DNA from 3 places in the Kosakonia pseudosacchari genome. Region 2 is predicted to be linked to each of the others. Evidence: predicted binding sites of a transcription regulator. Region 2 holds the regulator's gene; each other region holds the start of a gene.
What was found. Region 2 encodes PurR, which represses purine synthesis genes. Its sites were predicted from a motif close to CANGCAAACGTTTGCNTG; they were not measured.
Positions count from the first base shown of each region.

Region 1: the regulator PurR is predicted to act here: its motif matches at 1,906-1,923, upstream of purT (formate-dependent phosphoribosylglycinamide formyltransferase).
Region 3: the regulator PurR is predicted to act here: its motif matches at 1,941-1,958, upstream of cvpA (colicin V production protein).

Region 1 is NZ_CP063425.1:2,874,588-2,877,866, reverse strand. Features, by position in the region: gene kdgA (bifunctional 4-hydroxy-2-oxoglutarate aldolase/2-dehydro-3-deoxy-phosphogluconate aldolase) at 1-473, shown strand, start outside; gene purT (formate-dependent phosphoribosylglycinamide formyltransferase) at 690-1,868, opposite strand; gene IP581_RS13530 (YebG family protein) at 2,000-2,335, shown strand; gene yebF (protein YebF) at 2,394-2,744, shown strand; gene IP581_RS13520 (tellurite resistance TerB family protein) at 2,839-3,279, shown strand, end outside.
Region 2 is NZ_CP063425.1:2,154,807-2,158,085, reverse strand. Features, by position in the region: gene IP581_RS10150 (MFS transporter) at 1-922, opposite strand, end outside; gene cydH (cytochrome bd-I oxidase subunit CydH) at 1,092-1,181, opposite strand; gene purR (HTH-type transcriptional repressor PurR) at 1,479-2,504, shown strand; gene punR (DNA-binding transcriptional activator PunR) at 2,523-3,279, opposite strand, start outside.
Region 3 is NZ_CP063425.1:3,352,940-3,356,218, reverse strand. Features, by position in the region: gene folC (bifunctional tetrahydrofolate synthase/dihydrofolate synthase) at 1-1,118, shown strand, start outside; gene dedD (cell division protein DedD) at 1,108-1,803, shown strand; gene cvpA (colicin V production protein) at 2,014-2,502, shown strand; gene purF (amidophosphoribosyltransferase) at 2,683-3,279, shown strand, end outside.

The DNA of each region.
Region 1 (3,279 bases), 720 kb from region 2:
TTCGCGCTATCGCGAAGGAAGTGCCGGACGCGATTGTCGGTGCGGGTACTGTGCTGAACCCGCAGCAACTGGCAGAAGTGACCGCAGCTGGCGCACAGTTCGCCATCAGCCCGGGCCTGACCGAGCCGCTGCTGAAAGCCGCGACCGAAGGCACTATCCCGTTGATCCCGGGTATCAGCACCGTTTCTGAACTGATGCTGGGTATGGACTACGGTCTGAAGGAGTTTAAATTCTTCCCGGCGGAAGCCAATGGCGGCACCAAAGCGCTGCAGGCGATTGCGGGTCCGTTCTCGCAGGTACGTTTCTGCCCGACTGGTGGCATCTCTCCGGCTAACTACCGTGATTACCTGGCGCTGAAAAGCGTGCTGTGCATCGGTGGTTCTTGGCTGGTACCGGCCGATGCGCTGGAAGCAGGCGACTACGATCGCATCACTAAACTGGCTCGCGAAGCAGTTGAAGGCGCGAAACAGTAATTTTCGCTGGGCCTGAAGCCCGCCTGATAAAAGCCCGGTTGTATAACGTCGACCGGGCTTTTTTTATGACTCTGACTCGTCTTGGGTCACGGACATCGAAAGATGTGATTCTGGTTAATGCCCCCAGAGTTAACTCTCAGGGGGCTGGCAGGTGCTTCTTTATTAAGGGGCCTTGTGCGTTTCAGTAAATACTCACGCCCCTACAGGAAGGGCAGTTTACCCGTTGACCTTCACCGCCGCCGCTGCCGCAACGGCGTATTCCACCGCTTTTTCGACGTTATCTGCCACAGCCAGCGCGACCCCCATACGGCGGGAACCCGCAATTTCCGGCTTGCCGAACAGGCGCAACTGCACGCCAGCACCCACAGCGTTGTCCACATTATCAAAGGTGACATTCTGACTGGTCAGGCGTGGCAGGATCACGGCCGAAGCGGACGGTCCATACTGACGAATGGCGCCAATGGGCATGCCGAGAAACGCGCGGACATGCAGGGCAAACTCGGAAAGATCCTGCGAAATCAGCGTCACCATGCCGGTATCGTGCGGGCGCGGAGAAACTTCGCTAAAGATAACGTCATCGCCGCAAACAAAAAGCTCAACGCCAAACAGACCGTAACCGCCAAGCGCCAGCACCACTTTGCTGGCAATAGCTTGCGCGCGCTCCAGCGCCAGGGGCGACATTTGCTGCGGTTGCCAGGATTCGCGGTAGTCGCCATCTTCCTGGCGATGACCGACTGGTGCGCAGAAGTGAACACCGTCGACGGCGCTGATGGTCAGCAGCGTGATTTCAAAATCAAAATTGACCACGCCTTCAACAATGACGCGCCCGGCACCGGCACGACCACCTTGCTGGGCATATTCCCAGGCGCTTGCTAACTGATCGGCGCTTTTAATAAAGCTCTGGCCTTTACCGGAGGAGCTCATCACCGGCTTTACAATACAAGGCAAACCTATCTCCGCGACGGCTTGCTGAAAGGCAGCTTCACTGTCGGCAAAGCGATAGCTGGAGGTCGGCAACTGTAACTCTTCAGCCGCCAGGCGGCGGATACCTTCACGATTCATCGTAAGCCTGGTGGCGCGTGCGCAGGGGACAACATGTTGACCCTGCGCTTCCAGTTCAATCAGCGTATCGGTGGCGATAGCTTCGATCTCCGGCACGATAAAGTGGGGCTTTTCCTGCGCAACCAGCGTTTTCAACGCTGTGCCATCGAGCATATTGATGACATGCGAGCGATGCGCAACATGCATCGCTGGTGCGTCGGGATAGCGATCCACGGCGATCACTTCAATACCCAGACGCTGGCATTCGATAGCAACTTCCTTGCCCAGTTCGCCAGAGCCTAATAACATCACGCGTGTTGCTGCAGGGCGCAGCGCCGTTCCTAAAAGAGTCATAGCATTGTACCGTTAGAAAAAATTTGCGCGCAGTATAAACGAAAACGTTTGCGTCTGTCTTTTATCACTTGCGGTGGTTTTTTCATCGCGCTACTATACTGTATAAATACACAGTTAAATGAGGCTGCATCATGGCGGTAGAAGTTAAATACGTAGTCATTCGTGAAGGTGAGGAAAAAATGTCTTTTGCCAGCAAAAAGGAAGCCGACGCTTACGATAAGATGCTCGATTTGGCCGAAGTTCTCGGTGACTGGCTTGCAACAGGGCCGGTAGCACTGGAAGACAACGTGCGTGATGAGATGGCGCTGTGGCTTGCTGAGCAAAAAGAGGCGCTTAACGGCATTCTGAAATCAGGCAAATTACCGGGTGCTGAAACGGAAGACGCGGCACCGGCCGACTCTTCTGATGCAGAAACCGCTGACGCTGTGGATATCAAAACTGCAGCGAAACGCGTGAAAGTCGCCTGATCTTGCACTGCCAGCAATTTGTACCATGCTTTGAAGGGGTAAAAACCAGGAGATAAGCATGAAAATAGCAGGAGTTTTCACTGGTCTGCTTTTGCTGGCAGGTAGCACGGCGGCGTATGCCGCCACGGATAAGTCGGTGAAATTTCCCTCGTGCGAGGGGCTCAAGGCAGACGGCATTGCCGCCAGTGTTAAGCGGGATTATTTGCAGAATCGTATTGTTCGATGGGCTGATGATCAAAAGAAACTGGGGCAGGCCGATCCGGTTGCCTGGGTCAATCCGAAGGACATTACTGGCAAGGATGATAAATGGGTTGTGCCGTTAACCGTTCGCGGGAAAAGCACGGACATTCACTATAGCGTCGCCATCGATTGTAAAGCTGGAACCGCAGAGTATCTGCCGCGATCGTAACAGCGCATTTTCCCATTCTTTTCAGATATAGACACTTCCTGACATCCCCCTCGCTTACTCTGTGCGCACAACTATCATGGTAAGCGAGGGTTCTATGAGCTGGTTAAATCAACTGCAGTCGTTACTTGGTCAGAAAAGTGATACACAGACGCCGAGTTCAGGTGGGCAGGGGCTTAATAATTTATTGGTGCCGGGTGCATTAGGTGGCCTGGCGGGTCTGCTGGTTGCCAGTAAATCATCGCGTAAATTGCTCGCGAAATATGGAACGGGTGCTTTGCTGGTGGGCGGCGGCGCCGTTGCGGGCAGCGTGCTGTGGAATAAGTACAAGGATCGCATCCGGGATGCACATCAGGGTGAGCCGAAATTTGGCCAGCAAAACACGCCCCTGGATGTACGCACTGAGCGGCTGATCCTGGCGCTGGTATTCGCCGCTAAAAGCGACGGACACATCGATGATAAAGAACGCGCGGCGATAGAACAGCAATTGCGTGAAGCGGGTGTGGAAGCGCAAGGGCAGCAACTGGTGTCGAATGCT
Region 2 (3,279 bases):
CCACCGCAAACGTCGCCGCGCCCCATACCACCATGCTGATAGCCGCGCCCACTTCACTGCGCGCCAGGAACGGGATCGCCAGCATGATGGCAATCAGCAGAAGTAAAAAGCCTTTCAGCGTGCCGGTTACGGAACGATCCGCCAGTTTGCCGCCGAGATAGTTACCAATGGAGAAGCCAACGCCAATCAACACCAGCATCGCCGTGACAAAAACGGGAGTGGCATCGGTAATGGTGTGCAGCACCGGCGCAATATAGGTATACAGCGTGAACATGGCACCCGCACCGAGCACGGTGGTCAGCAACGCGGATAACACCTGCGGGCGCACCAGCACCGACAGCTCTTTACGCACGTCCGGGCGCTCACCTGCGCCACCTTTCGGCAGTGAAAAGAACAGACTCGCCATGGCAATCACACCCAGCCCGGCGGTAGCCATGAACGACATACGCCAGCCAATGGTTTCACCCAGCCAGGTCGCGGCAGGGACACCGCCAATGTTAGCAATGGTCAGCCCCATGAACATGGTCGCCACCGCACTGGCCTGCTTCTCTTTCGCGACCACGCTTGCTGCCATCACCGAACCAAGACCAAAGAAAGCGCCATGGTTCAGGCTGGTGACGATACGCGCCAGCATTAATGTGGCGTAATCCGGCGCAATCGCCGACAGCACGTTACCGAGCGTAAAAATCGCCATCAAAAAGATCAGGGCGTTGCGTCTGCCGCGGTGAGACAGCAGCAACGTCATTAACGGCGCACCGACCATCACGCCGATCGCGTAGGCGCTAATCAGCATCCCCGCCGCCGGAATAGAAACGTCAACGCCGCGGGCAATAACCGGCAGTAATCCCATCGGGGAAAACTCGGTGGTACCAATGCCGAAGGCGCCAATCGCCAGGGCAAGCAAAGGGAAATTAATTTTCATCTGTCACTCCAAAATAGACATGCCGACTTGCGACCCTGTCGCTGAAGTCAAAAGTATGACAGCTATCACAAAAAACAGAAGTTAGCAGAATGACAAAAGATTATTGCAGAAGTGATAACAATAGCGGGGGAAGAAAACCGAGGGAGAAGAGGCTCTCCCTCGCGATAGATCAATGCAGTGCAGCAGTCAGACCGCCGAAAACAATCAGGCCCAGAACGATGACGGTAGTGATTAAAGAATACTTCAGATCGGTGCTCATCAATTTTCCCCTTTTTAATTTCCCCACAAAAAGTGAGATAACGCATTTTTGCACAAATTATCTTAAAAATCTTGCGGGAATTGGCAGGAGAAACGTTTTAATACTTCCCCTTTTGCTCAAGATCAGACAAAATTCGACGCTAAATTTATTAGCGTACCGGCCATTGACTCCCCTCCTGACGTCCAGTGTCGTTTTCCCGGCGTACCGCACCCCCTTTGATGGGTACAGGGTGATTAAAGGCAAACGTTTACCTTATGTATTATCAGGAGCTTATGATATGGTCTGGAGTGATATCTGATGGCAACGATTAAAGACGTAGCGAAACGAGCAAACGTTTCCACTACAACCGTATCACATGTAATTAACAAAACCCGTTTCGTCGCCGAAGAAACGCGCAATGCCGTGTGGGCGGCGATTAAAGAGTTGCACTATTCCCCCAGCGCCGTCGCCCGCAGCCTGAAAGTGAATCACACAAAATCGATCGGCTTGCTGGCCACCAGCAGTGAAGCGGCCTACTTTGCTGAAATTATTGAAGCCGTTGAGAAAAAGTGCTTCCAGAAGGGTTACACCCTGATCCTCGGTAATGCCTGGAATAGCCTGGAAAAACAGCGGGCTTATCTGTCGATGATGGCGCAAAAACGCGTCGATGGCTTGCTGGTAATGTGTTCCGAATACCCGGAATCGCTGTTAAGCATGCTCGAAGAGTACCGCCATATCCCGATGGTGGTGATGGACTGGGGCGAAGCGAAGGCCGACTTTACGGATTCCGTTATTGATAACGCCTTTGAAGGCGGTTATATGGCCGGGCGCTATCTTATTGACCGCGGACACCGCGATATTGGCGTGATCCCCGGTCCTCTGGAGCGTAACACTGGCGCTGGCCGTCTGGCTGGCTTTATGAAAGCGATGGAAGAAGCTCTTATTAGCGTGCCGGAAAGCTGGATCGTCCAGGGCGATTTCGAGCCGGAATCCGGCTATCGCGCGATGCAGCAAATCCTCGGTCAGGCGCATCGTCCTACCGCTGTCTTTTGCGGTGGTGACATTATGGCAATGGGCGCGCTGTGCGCTGCCGATGAGATGGGTTTACGCGTACCGCAGGATATTTCCCTGATTGGTTATGACAACGTGCGTAACTCACGCTTCTTCACCCCGGCGTTGACCACGATTCACCAGCCGAAAGACTCGCTGGGAGAAACGGCGTTTACCATGCTGCTTGATCGCATCGTCAACAAGCGCGAAGAGTCGCAGTCTATTGAAGTGCATCCGCGCCTGGTTGAGCGCCGTTCCGTGGCCGATGGTCCGTTCCGCGACTACCGCCGCTAATCGCTTATTACGGAGCCGTTAATTCGGCTCCCGTAACCATTCATTATTCAGCGTTTCACTATCTCCCAGGTATTCCAGCAGCCAGTTTAACGCCGGGGAAGCTTCATTTTGCTGCCACGTCAGGCAGCACGCCGCGTCCGGGAAGGGGTTTTCCAGCGTCAGCGCGACCCAGTCACCGCTGTCGAGCCGTGGGCGGGCAAAGTGTGCCGGCACCATTCCCACGCATAATCCTGCCGATAAGCACGCCTCCGACGACGCCCAATCCGGGACGATCACGCGTTTCTGATTATCCAGCAGCCAGGTAATACGTTTGGGCAACGAACGGGACGTATCTTCCTGGATAAGTGAAGGCCAGTTGCGTAAGGTGTCGTCGCTAAGCGGGCCTGCCAGTGACGCCAGCGGATGGCGACTGGAAACCACACATTTCCAGCTCAGCATCCCCATATCGCGAAACGCATAGCGCCCGCCGACGGGAATGGCCTGCGTTGCGCCGATCGCCAGTTCAACCCGCCCATCAGCAAGCGCATCCCAGACACCGTTAAATACTTCCTGGTAGACCTGTAACTCAACGTCGCTGAAATGGCGATAGAAATCGACGATCAATTGCCGGGTACGCTCAGGTTTGACGATGTTGTCGACCGCAATCGCCAGTTGTCCGCGCCAGCCGTTAGCGATTTGCTGACACTGCTGACGGGTGATCTGCATTTTTTTGATAACAGCACGCCCTTCTTTCAAAAACCAGACCCCGGCAGGCGTGAGCTCGACATCACGATGG
Region 3 (3,279 bases), 1.2 Mb from region 2:
TTACCGTTGCCGGAACCAATGGCAAAGGCACGACCTGCCGCACACTGGAATCCATCCTGCTGGCTGCGGGTTATCGCGTCGGCGTTTACAGTTCGCCACATCTGGTGCGTTACACCGAACGCGTGCGCGTACAGGGTGATGAGCTGGCCGAAAGCGCGCATACCCACTCGTTTGCCGAAATTGAAGCTGTGCGTGGCGATATTTCACTAAGTTATTTTGAATACGGCACGCTGTCGGCGCTGTGGCTGTTTAAACAGGCGCAGCTCGATGTGGTGATTCTGGAAGTCGGCCTTGGTGGTCGCCTGGATGCGACCAATCTGGTCGATGCCGATGTCGCGGTTGTCACCAGCATTGCGCTTGATCATACCGACTGGCTGGGGCCGGATCGAGAAAGCATCGGCCGCGAAAAAGCGGGGATCTTTCGCGCCGGGAAACCGGCGGTGGTAGGCGAACCCGACATGCCACACACCATTGCCGACGTGGCGCAGGAAAAAGGCGCGCATCTGCTGCGTCGCGGCGTGGACTGGCAGTATGACGTGGGCGCTGATAGCTGGCGTTTTCGCGATGCGCAGGGTGAGTTAAACGGATTGCCGCTACCGCAGGTGCCGCAGCCGAATGCCGCGACGGCGTTGGCTGCGCTGCGCGCCAGCAAACTGGCGGTGAGTGAGCAGGCTATCCGCGACGGCATCGCCGGGGCGATTTTACCCGGACGCTTCCAGATTGTGAGCGAGTCGCCGCGTCTTATCCTCGATGTCGCGCATAATCCTCACGCGGCGGGCTATCTTGCCGGGCGTCTTTCCGCGCAGCCGAAAACCGGGCGCGTGCTGGCGGTGATTGGCATGCTGCATGACAAAGACATCGCCGGAACGCTTGCCTGTCTGGAGCCGGTGGTCGATAGCTGGTATTGTGCCCCTCTGGAAGGGCCGCGCGGTGCGACAGCGGAACAACTGCTGGCGCATCTGCAAACCGGCCATGCATGGCCGGATGTCGCGCAGGCCTGGCAGGCGGCAATGGCGGACGCCGACGCCTGCGATACCGTGCTGGTGTGTGGCTCGTTCCACACGGTGGCGCATGTCATGGAAGCGATGGAAAAAGCGGGGAGAACCGGTGGCAAGTAAGTTTCAGAACCGTTTGATGGGTACCATTGTGCTGGTCGCGCTCGGGGTGATTATTCTTCCCGGGCTGCTCGACGGGCAGAAAAAGCATTACCAGGATGAGTTTGCGGCCATTCCGCTGGTGCCGAAACCCGGCGATCGCGATGAGCCCGATATGATGCCTGCGGCAACGCAAGCGTTACCGGCGCAGCCGCCGGAAGGGGCTGCGGAGGAGGTGCGCGCCGGGAATGCGGCAGCGCCATCGCTGGATTCGTCGCGCCTGGCGGTGAACGGCAGCCCGGACCCGGAAGTGACCAGTCCGCCGGTGGAGCAGCCAAAGCCAAAACCGGTTGAGAAGCCGCAGCCAAAACCGCAGCCGCAGGCGCAACCACCAGCCGCGCGTGAGCAGCAGACAGCGGCCAGCGACGCGCCGGCGAAAGCGCAGGAAGATAAATCCGCGCCGACCGGTAAAGCGTATGTGGTGCAACTGGGCGCGCTGAAAAATGCCGATAAAGTGAATGAAGTGGTGGGCAAATTGCGTGGCGCGGGATATCGCGTTTACACGTCGCCGACAACCCCGGTTCAGGGTAAAATTACCCGCATTCTGGTGGGACCGGATGCATCACGGGACAAGCTAAAAGATTCGCTCGGTGAGCTTAAACAGATTTCAGGCTTAAGCGGCGTCGTCATGAACTATAGCGCGAATTAATAGCTAAACCTTACCTCACTTTGTGATGTAAGAGGGCAGGGAAAGCCATTAATTAACACGCCCGAAGAGGCCAAAGTTCCGATGGCGTTGAATATTTTTTCAGCGCCATTTTTATTTCCGCGCGGGAAGGAAATCCCTACGCAAACGTTTTCTTTTTCTGTTAGAATGCGCCCCGAACTGGACGACAGGGCGTAAAATCGTGGGACACATATGGTCTGGATTGATTACGCCATCATTGCGGTGATTGGTTTTTCTTGTCTGGTAAGCCTGATCCGCGGCTTTGTTCGTGAAGCGTTATCGCTGGTGACATGGGGCTGTGCTTTCTTTGTTGCCAGTCATTACTACACTTACCTGTCTGTCTGGTTCACGGGCTTTGAAGATGAACTGGTGCGCAATGGCATCGCCATCGCGGTCCTGTTTATCGCGACGCTGATTGTTGGCGCTATCGTTAACTATGTGATCGGTGCGCTGGTGGAGAAAACCGGCCTGTCGGGTACTGACAGGGTGTTGGGGATCTGTTTTGGCGCGCTACGCGGCGTGCTGATCGTCGCCGCCATTCTGTTCTTTCTGGATACCTTTACAGGCCTGTCAAAAAGCGAAGACTGGCAGAAGTCGCAGCTTATCCCGCAATTCAGCTTCATTATCAGGTGGTTCTTTGACTATCTGCAAAGCTCGTCGAGTTTCTTGCCCAGGGTATAAACCCTGAGATGTGGCTTAGAGTTTGGTGTATTAGGCTATTTTACTCGCCATTTTGAACCTGGGCAGTGCTCACAATCCTCGCGTACTACGTGTACGCTCCGGTTGTTGCGCGCTGTCCGTGTTCAGACTGTCTTCGACAATTACGCCTACTAAACCAAACTCTTAACGAGGAAAAGACGTATGTGCGGTATTGTCGGTATCGCCGGTTTTATGCCGGTAAACCAGTCGATTTATGACGCGTTGACGGTGCTTCAGCACCGTGGGCAGGATGCTGCGGGCATCATCACTATTGATGCCAATAACTGTTTCCGTCTGCGTAAAGCGAACGGCATGGTGAGTGATGTATTTGAAGCCCGCCATATGCAGCGTATGCAGGGCAATATGGGTATTGGTCACGTACGTTATCCCACGGCGGGCAGCTCCAGCGCTTCAGAAGCGCAGCCTTTTTACGTTAACTCCCCGTACGGTATTACGCTTGCGCACAACGGCAATCTGACCAACGCGCACGAGCTACGTAAAAAGCTGTTCGAAGAGAAGCGTCGCCACATTAATACCACTTCTGATTCTGAAATCCTGCTCAATATCTTTGCCAGCGAGCTGGATAACTTCCGCCACTATCCGCTGGAAGCAGACAACATTTTTGCCGCCATTGCCGCCACCAACCGCCAGATCCGCGGTGCGTACGCTTGTGTGGCGATGATCATCGGTCACGGCATGGTTGCGTTCCGCGACCCGAATGGTATCCGCCCGCTGGTACTTGGTAAGCGTGAGATTGGC